4 regions of the Paenibacillus sp. KN14-4R genome follow, and region 2 is predicted to be linked to each of the others. Evidence: riboswitches for the same ligand, from Rfam matches in the RefSeq annotation. Region 2 holds a riboswitch; each other region holds the start of a gene.
The links. Region 2 has a riboswitch for cyclic di-AMP ahead of ACSBOP_RS16680 (hypothetical protein). Riboswitches for the same ligand answer to the same signal wherever they lie in the genome.
Positions count from the first base shown of each region.

Region 1: linked by a shared signal. The riboswitch ahead of ACSBOP_RS19525 (C40 family peptidase) and the one ahead of ACSBOP_RS16680 (hypothetical protein) in region 2 are both predicted to bind cyclic di-AMP.
Region 3: linked by a shared signal. The riboswitch ahead of ACSBOP_RS12380 (C40 family peptidase) and the one ahead of ACSBOP_RS16680 (hypothetical protein) in region 2 are both predicted to bind cyclic di-AMP.
Region 4: linked by a shared signal. The riboswitch ahead of ACSBOP_RS19270 (G5 domain-containing protein) and the one ahead of ACSBOP_RS16680 (hypothetical protein) in region 2 are both predicted to bind cyclic di-AMP.

Region 1 is NZ_CP197466.1:3,955,838-3,958,038, forward strand. Features, by position in the region: gene ACSBOP_RS19520 (hypothetical protein) at 1-569, shown strand, start outside; cyclic di-AMP (ydaO/yuaA leader) riboswitch at 945-1,081, shown strand; gene ACSBOP_RS19525 (C40 family peptidase) at 1,087-1,557, shown strand; gene ACSBOP_RS19530 (MBL fold metallo-hydrolase) at 1,878-2,201, opposite strand, start outside.
Region 2 is NZ_CP197466.1:3,409,335-3,411,535, forward strand. Features, by position in the region: cyclic di-AMP (ydaO/yuaA leader) riboswitch at 212-378, opposite strand; cyclic di-AMP (ydaO/yuaA leader) riboswitch at 405-581, opposite strand; gene ACSBOP_RS16680 (hypothetical protein) at 757-1,164, opposite strand; cyclic di-AMP (ydaO/yuaA leader) riboswitch at 1,180-1,364, opposite strand; gene ACSBOP_RS16685 (hypothetical protein) at 1,619-2,182, shown strand.
Region 3 is NZ_CP197466.1:2,564,031-2,566,231, forward strand. Features, by position in the region: gene ACSBOP_RS12375 (ABC transporter substrate-binding protein) at 1-138, opposite strand, end outside; TPP riboswitch at 221-335, opposite strand; gene ACSBOP_RS12380 (C40 family peptidase) at 447-1,304, opposite strand; cyclic di-AMP (ydaO/yuaA leader) riboswitch at 1,310-1,454, opposite strand; gene ACSBOP_RS12385 (YhgE/Pip family protein) at 1,618-2,201, opposite strand, start outside.
Region 4 is NZ_CP197466.1:3,905,267-3,907,467, forward strand. Features, by position in the region: gene rnmV (ribonuclease M5) at 1-118, opposite strand, end outside; gene ACSBOP_RS19270 (G5 domain-containing protein) at 238-1,362, opposite strand; cyclic di-AMP (ydaO/yuaA leader) riboswitch at 1,643-1,851, opposite strand; gene ACSBOP_RS19275 (ABC transporter ATP-binding protein) at 2,133-2,201, shown strand, end outside.

The sequences.
Region 1 (2,201 bases), 550 kb from region 2:
TCCTCATCGCCCGTATGGTACTCCATCCCATCATAAACGCAGGCGTGTATTATTCCCTTGTAAATAAGCAGCTTAATTCCGGTTACCGATTCGTCGCTGGAATTAAGCAGCTCACTGCTCCTTTCCTACTCTACTACATGATTCAGGTCGTCTTAACGTTATCACCACTCCTATGGTTGTTTCCCAAAGTCACATTTGTGTATCAGCATGCGACGAGCTATGACGGACTCGTCCAAGGCATACTCCCCTGGATCGCGGGGTATCTCCTGTATGGCTATCTCATCAATTTATGTTTCATGTATATTCAATTCGGGTGCGTACACCGTGTAAAAGCATTCTCTTCGATCCTCACTTGGTTGCGTCTTAGTCCTAAGATCATCGGATTATCATTCATACTCTTACTCATCACTTGCCTATTCGCAGCTGCCGCTATGACGACTTCCTACATCTGGGCAGGACTTCTTGCACTCTTGCTTTATCAGGCTTACCCCTTCATTGAGATGTTCCTTAAAGTGTGGTCCATCGCAACACAATATGAGCTTTGGTCATCGAAAAATGTAACGCTATAAACTAAAATAACAATCGAGGAAGAGCTTATGCTCTACTATCGATTGTTTTTTGTTTGTCATCTGCAACTTTCATTTCGTAGTAAGTTCACTATTTTTACCTTCGATAGACTATTTCCACTTCCTGTCTAGCCCCTCGCGGATTCTAGCAAAATGCTCTCAATCACACCTTCTGTCCGATTTCAAGAATAATAAGAAGTGTTAGAATGATAGAAAACGTACCACAAAGATTTAGCCAATGGAATAAGAAGATGTGGAATAAGTAAACTGTACAACCTATTATCTTTAGACTGATCTTTAAAATAAACAATTATTTTAAATAATTTGTTTTTTCGGCAGGATAATCACAAATGATGGCGAATTTAATAAAGTCGAAAAAAATCAGAACAGCCGAATTCTCTTTTTAGAGAAACGGGGGAACCATTCTTTGGGTGAATTGATCTCGCATTTGAGTGATCATAGGGAACCTTCAACCGAACCCTTAGCTAACCTCGTAGGCAGAGGAAGGGGCAATACGTAAGTGAAGAAGTATGTAGCTCTAGTATTAAGCCTAGTTTTTGTTTTAAGCTTCTCAACTGGTAACGCTTTCGCAGCGACATCACTTGAGAAGTCCGTCGAATCATTGGTAGGTACGCCTTACAAATGGGCTGGAACGACAACAAAAGGTTTCGATTGTTCCGGGTTCACAAGTTATGTATTTAACCAATTCGACATCGATTTGCCGCACAGCTCTGGAGGGCAAAGCGGTGAGGGTGAGAAAGTGAGTAAAGGTGATCTCCGTCCTGGCGACCTTGTGTTCTTCGCAACAGGTGGTGGCCGTACGATCTCTCACGTCGGTATTTATCTAGGAGACGGTGAATTTATTCATTCGGCAACGAATGCAGGCGTCGTCAAGAACAAGCTAAGCGAGTCTTATTATGCGACCCGTTATGTCACAGCACGTCGCGTGCTTGATGATAGTGCATATAAGACGCTAGCTGCTGTTGAGTAAATCAACATAAGTTCAAGCATTTCATAGCGAAACCCCGCAATCCACTTGTATAGGAGGATGCGGGGTTTTGTTTATGTCACGCATAACATGATTTTGATGTACAAACAATAACACTTGGTTCATAAACAGATAGCGAAGGAGGAATTTACTATGTCTAAACAACAGGGACATGCGAATAAAAACACAACAACTCGATCCTCAGATAAAAAAGACAAGTCCAGAAGCAAGTAAATCCATTCCCATCCGATCACATTCGCTGCATGACAATACCCCACCATCCACCTAGGAAGGGGATGATGGGGTTTGTATACTTCGGTATATTAAACGTTACTAAGTAAGTGCTTCATATTGTTTGTATAAACCATAGCCGCTGACCAGTTCTTGTAAGGTGCAGGAACTTCGACATTTCCAAGCTGGTCCGGCGTTACGCCCTGCGCTTTAAGCCCTTCCGATGCTTCAAGCAAATCACGTAAGTAATCGGCTGCTTTCGTAATCCATTCCTTCCCACCAATCGGTCCATGACCAGATACAATATACGCAATGTCCCAAGTCTTAAGCTGTTCTAGAATCGAAATCCACTCGGTAATGTTTCCATCCATAATGGACATATGGTTATCTACTGCGACCAAATCACCAATAAAAAT
Region 2 (2,201 bases):
CATCCGTATAAGAACCCAAGAAATAAGGCGAACATACCTGCTAATGCCAGAATCATATAGATGATCATCACCCGAAATCACTCCTCCAAAATCTCGCAATCTAACCATTTTCTTTAAAAATAGGCAACAAAAAAGAAGCCTTCGCGCGAAGAGGAACTCTTCTCGCGGGCTTCTTGGCACAGTGAATAACACCATGTCTAGCGCGACAATCGTTGCCTCTCTCCGTACGCTTACGAGGTTAGCTGTCGGATTCGGGCGCTTGAGAGTCGCCCTACCTTGCATAACACAAGGATTCACCCCATGAGACTGATTTGTGTTTCAGGTCTCGTTGGTTCCCCCGCTTCCTGCTCATGAGCAGGAACTCAGCGATAAAGACATTTATATATCAACTAATAAATTCATCATCCTCTCCCAGTCAACGCTTACGAGGTTAGCTGCCGGATTCGGGCGGTGAGAGTCGCCCTACCTTGCATAACGCAAGGATTCACCCCATTTGCAGTACATATCCGACTCTCACATCGGACATTTACCACTTGTTTGGTTCCCCCGTTTTCCTCATGGAAATTAAGCGATTCAGAACTGAAAACTGTTTAATTTCTAAATCATGAGACGAATCATACGCCTCACACAGTTTTTTGTAAAGCGTGGTAATTGCAAGAAAATGATCTTACTTTGCTAGAATAACGCTTACTTTCATTTCAATCTTCCAATATCTCCTTCAAGCTATGATTTTCATCGTTTTTTACTTATTTGATATCAATTTGCATTTTCAAGCAAGAAAGTCACATCATTACTATGGGTATGAATCACATAATTAGCACCCAATCCTTTATAAATAAGACGGGGTTGAACCTCTTTTGTAATGACATAGATCGGCTCACTCGTCCAGGAACGGCATATTTGAATAAATCTGCAGCATAACGGTAAACTTTGTTCAAATAAATAAATTTGGCTATACGCATGTGCGGGAACAATCCACGTGCTGAGTTCAGAAGTGTTGATCAGTACAATCTGCTCCACACCCGATTTTAACAGCCTTTTATACTCCGATTTATTATTCGTTAGCACAGCAAAGGGCTTATTCAACCTTTGTAATGCACCAATAAACTGTTCTGAAGCTTCCGTATATCCAACCACCAATATCAATTCATTCTGATTACCCATCTCTCTCTTCCATCCCCTGTCTCTAACTTTTGCTTACGGGGTTAGCTGTCGGATTCGGACGGTGAGAGTCGCCCTACCTTGCATAACACAAGGATTCACCCCTTAACCATACAAGAATCGGCTCTCACACCGAATTATGCATGATCATCTTATTGGTTCCCCCGTTCTCTCATTCTGGAGAGATTCAGCATCTTTCAGACAGAATACTACGCTCGCTCATTTTTTTTGTAAAGTTTCCCCAACTCTTGCATAGCTTCATATCAGTAGAAAAAGATGACCTTTTGCATACTCCATCTCTAAATTGCTCTTTCCATCACGCTAGTTCTTCAAATTTCCACATTATTTACACATTCCATACATCTACAATAGCTATGAACCTATCTCTTATGTTAAAATAAAAACTGTTGAGTTTTTTTGGAGTTTAAGATATTATCCTGACAGGTGGTGTAAAACATTGCAGAAAAAGAACTATATATGGTTATATGTGTCGATCATTGCGTTTATCATACTTTGCGCATTAGCATTTGTGTTCCAATCGATTTATTTTATTTATGCAGCTAGTGCAGTTCCTATTATTATTGTGTTATTCATGCCAGACATGAACGGTGTGCAATGGATTTCACCTAGTAAAAGTAAGAATAGACTGCTCATTTACAAGGTTCAAGCCAGTGATCCTTCCGACTCCGATATGTTGATCATTTCCTTTCAACCTGGTTATGTGAACTGGAATAAACGTTATTTATACTTCTCATTAGATAAAATACCAACATTACCTCAAGTTCAAGTTGAGGATTTTACAACGAACCTAGCTGTTCTCTCGTCCGATCTTCATATGCATAAGAGTAAACAAGGTTTTGTTGGCATCTCTGTACCAAATCTCATCGAACGCTCCAAACCGATGCCTTATACGACTAATGAAGTAAATCGTATGACTATTCGTATGGCTGATCTTCATCATGTTGCAACAAGTCGTAAGCTTAAAACATCAGTTGGTGCTAAAAAGTCACTCCGCGCTTAACTAAAATGTTCATAGATAT
Region 3 (2,201 bases), 850 kb from region 2:
CGCAATCTTAACATCTATTAACTTCTTATCTGCACTACCTTTCGATTCGTTTGCAGACTGCTCACTTTTACCGCAAGCTGTAAGCATGAGCAGCGTTAGTACAAGAACAGCCGCAAGACCTACTTTCAATTGCTTCATGTCGCTCTCTCCTTTTCTCTCGACGAGAATCTTTCTATGACAACAAAAAAACTCCCCAACGGGAGCCAGCATTTTTGTGCATGCACAAACAAAATCATGGTTCCTACGCTGGCATTATCCAGATCAGGTTCAAGGGTCAGTATTTTGTGGAATACAATCTCAGCCGGCCAAAAATCCCAGCACCCCGTTTGTTTTTTGAAGTTCTATACCACTATATAGCAGAATTGAGTATTTGTCTATTTTAATTATTCAATGAAAAAAACCACAGATCAGCATATGGCTGTCTGTGGCTTCTTATCTTATGGCTTTTAAAGAACGCGCTTAGCGCCAACATAATACTTCGCACTCCAGCTGGAGGAAAGACTTGTTACCATTACGCTACGCCCACGGCCAGATACTGCATTAATATATTTGTCATCGCCAATATAAATCCCTACATGCGATACGCGACTGCCTTCAGCGAAGAAAACAAGATCACCAGCTTGCAAATTGCTTACTGATTTTCCAACACTGTACATATCACTTGATGTGCGTGGAAGATCATATCCGTACTTTTTAAACACATAACTTACAAAACCTGAGCAATCAAATCCACTTGGTGAAGTTCCTCCATACACATATGGAACACCTAGATATTGATTCGCTGTATCAATGAGTTGTACGCTAATTTCAGGCTTCTTCGGTGGTGCATACCATGCAGGTGCATGGAAGTTGCCATCTACGCCAAGAATCGCAATTCCATTCTTATCATCCCACTGTAAAATAAAACCTAAGTGTTCAGCCATCAATCGTACAGGAACAAATGCTACCCCGTTATGTATCACAGGCTTAGTTGTTAACTCAACTTTTCTGTCGTCAACCGTCATCTTTGTGCTGCCAGTCGTCAGTTTGAAATTATGTTTGTCATTATGTACAGTAAGTCCAACTTCATCGCCTTCTTGATTCCAAGTCAACGTGTAGCCGATATTTTCAAACAATTGACGTACAGGCACCATTAACGAGTTGTTCTCGCCAATGTATGGATCCGTATTCAGATCAACTAAACGATCATTGACTTGAATTTTGACATCTTCATTTGCTGTTTGTGCACTTGCTGTTTGTCCGATCACGAAAGCACTTCCCAGAACAGCACATGATAATACTACGGTTTTAAATAAAGTTTTCAAACGGTAATACCTCCCAGTGTCTCCGAGGTTAGTTGACGGGTTCGGGAAGAAGGTTGCTCCCTAGATCGCATATAACACGAACATTCACCCCAAGTAAATCGGTCCCCCGTACTGACTTTATGTTTAAGCCAGATTCGACAAATTATCTATTTGACTTTAACAGATTATCATATTTTGCTAGTTTTGATCAATGAATCGCAGATTAGAAAATTTTCATTTAAGGAAATTGATTCTAATCTTTTTCTTAAAATATACCAAAAACCCGCGAAGCACCTGGCTTCGCGGGTTTCCATTTTTCTAATCTACACTGCTTCTATACAGCTTCATTAGAAGCAATTACTGGATTCGGGTTCTTTTTTAAATTGATTTTTAATGTAACCCAAGTTAAAGCACCCATTCCAACAATCCATCCGATTAGGACAATTGTATTACTCCAGAAGTCATTCATTTGACCGCTCGATATGACAGCTTTAAATCCACTTACAGAGTAAGTCATTGGTACTAGCTTGCCAAACGGTTGTAGTATATCTGGAATTAATTCAATTGGGAAAGTTCCTGCTGAAGTTGTTAGTTGTACAATAAGAAGCAAGATTGCAAGGAAGCGTCCAACATCGTTAAATGCTGTAACCAAGAATTGCAAGATCGCCATGAAAGTCCAGCTCGTTACTAAGCTGAGTAAGATGAACAATCCAACGTTTTGCACTTCCAACTTCAATCCACCAAGCAAGATTATATCTGCCAGCACTGCTTGAAGCGCACCCACGACAAGCATTACACCGAATTTACTAATAAACCAACTAAATGAGTTGGGCGGTGTGATCGCAGGTTTTTTCATTGAGTATACGATTGTTAACATCAATGCACCTACGAACAATCCAAGGGATAAGAAGTACGGCG
Region 4 (2,201 bases), 500 kb from region 2:
GATCCAGAATCGCTCGATTAATCGCTGATCCTCCTGTTTCGATCGTTTCCGCTTGAACTGCGCGCTTGATAGCTACTGTATCATCTTTTCCTTCGACAACGATTATTTCTTGGATCATAAGCTCCCGCTCCCTTCCTTTCAAAACACACTTATACGCACAAAAAGAAGAGGGGACTCCCTCTTCTTTGCAATTCTCCATCTATAAAGTATACAATATATTTCCCAAAATCGGTAATTTTACTCGGTCTCCGGTTTTTTAGGTCCTATTACATATACGGTATATCCCCGTTTACGACCGAAACGGTTCACATAATCTGCACTGTCATAGTATACATCCATTACCATACCCTTCACAGCACTACCCGTATCTTCTGCTCGACGGTATCCAATTCCTTCGATGTACACCCACCATCCTAATGGAACTACATTAGGGTCCACGGCAATCGTTCTTCCTTCAACAGCTCTTGTACCTGTGGCAGTCATGCCATAGTTCGGGGTTCCTTTTGCCTTACCACCATCACCTGCAGAATAGGCAGTTAAAGAAACATTATTTAAAATTTGCTTGGCTGCAAAGTTCTTACCTTTTGCTAATCCATCTGTACTACTTGCACTTAGCGTGCTGACTTCTTTCTTCGTTCCGACCGCAATAACCTTTTCCACGCTTGGCGTCTGCACTAACTCCTCAAGTACATTACTGGAGATAAGCACACCATTTTCATACACTTTTTCCATCTGCTTCACTTTTGTGCCTTCTTTACCTTGTTGAACGACTTGCTCTTTCCCTTTGGCAAGCTTGGCTTCATCTTGTTTAACAGTCTCAAACGGAATCGTCTCTGTAATCTTTTCTGTTTCCTTACGAACTCGAATAATCTTAATATCAGTACCGGCAGCGACTGGCTGCTCTAACGCTGGTATCGCTCGATCAAGTTCCCCTAGCTTTATATGTGAATCATTCAATACTTCTCCCACCGTTTTAGCGGCAGTGTACACAGTTGCGGTATCTCCATCTGCTGTTATCTGAATTGGTGAAGCATAATCGATTATGATCTTTTGACCTTGTTTGATTGTTGAATCAAGGGCTAATGAGATTCGATCGTGTTCTCCAACCCGAATAGCTTGTTCATCCAGTAGGCGTTTTAGGACCCATTGTTTTGTTTTTACAATGGTTTCTTGTCCGTTCACAACTACGGATACGCTCTTGGTAGCCGTACCGTATAACAACACCAAAAACATGAAAGTCATAGCGATTGAAGTGATAGATATTATTGAGATCAAACGCAAGTTTTCACGCTTCCATCGCATTACGAAGGACATGCTGGATGATCGTTTTACATGGGTCTCTAAATCTGAGATATTTCCCACTTCTTCGGTCCTCCTTCAAAGCCTCGCCGTCGAGTTTTACGCATGATTAGAATTGACGCGACTTGATAGATTTAAATTATGGTTAACTGTCCGTGAATTCGATCCATTTCCATAAGTGAAATGTTCGAACCTTCCTCGTCCACCTCCTTCATCACGGTTATGATTAAACAAAAGACAAACTCCTGCTAATCCAATTGTGAAATAAAAAGAGACCAAGAGGAAGAAGAGAAATCTTCCCGCGGTCTCTGTACACACATGTGTAGACACGACAACGATAATGATTCCCTCTCAAAAATACGCTTACGAGGTTAGCTGACGGATTCGGGCGCGAGAGTCGCCCTACCTTGGCCCATAAGTGTTAACCGAAGTTAAACTTACTTCCAAGGATTCACCCCAATTGTTTCTGCTACAACCGAGACAATTACTTTGGTCCCAGTTTTTACAGCGGTTCCCCCGTTTCCCAAAATGGAAACTCAGCGATAAGAAATGAATGATCGTAATTAAGTTATATGACAAGAATATTACTTTGAACTTAAGAACCTGTAAAGCGAACTATTTGATCAAATTTGGCTAAAATTATCATTTTTATTGGTAAAACTTACTTATTTGTTCTCGATAACCCTATTTTTCTTATGAATGCTCCTGTTTTTGCCATTTTTATTGGTTAATGTTACTATTTTGTGTGAAAAGGGCTCTTTTTTAACGCGGAAATTTGGATCTGAGACCCTAATTCTAGCGCACTATTTCCAATGAATAGGTAGGTGGGACTTATGACGGACATGCTTCAAATCACAAATTTATATGGCGGTTATTTACCAGGCAAACCGATCCTGAAGGAC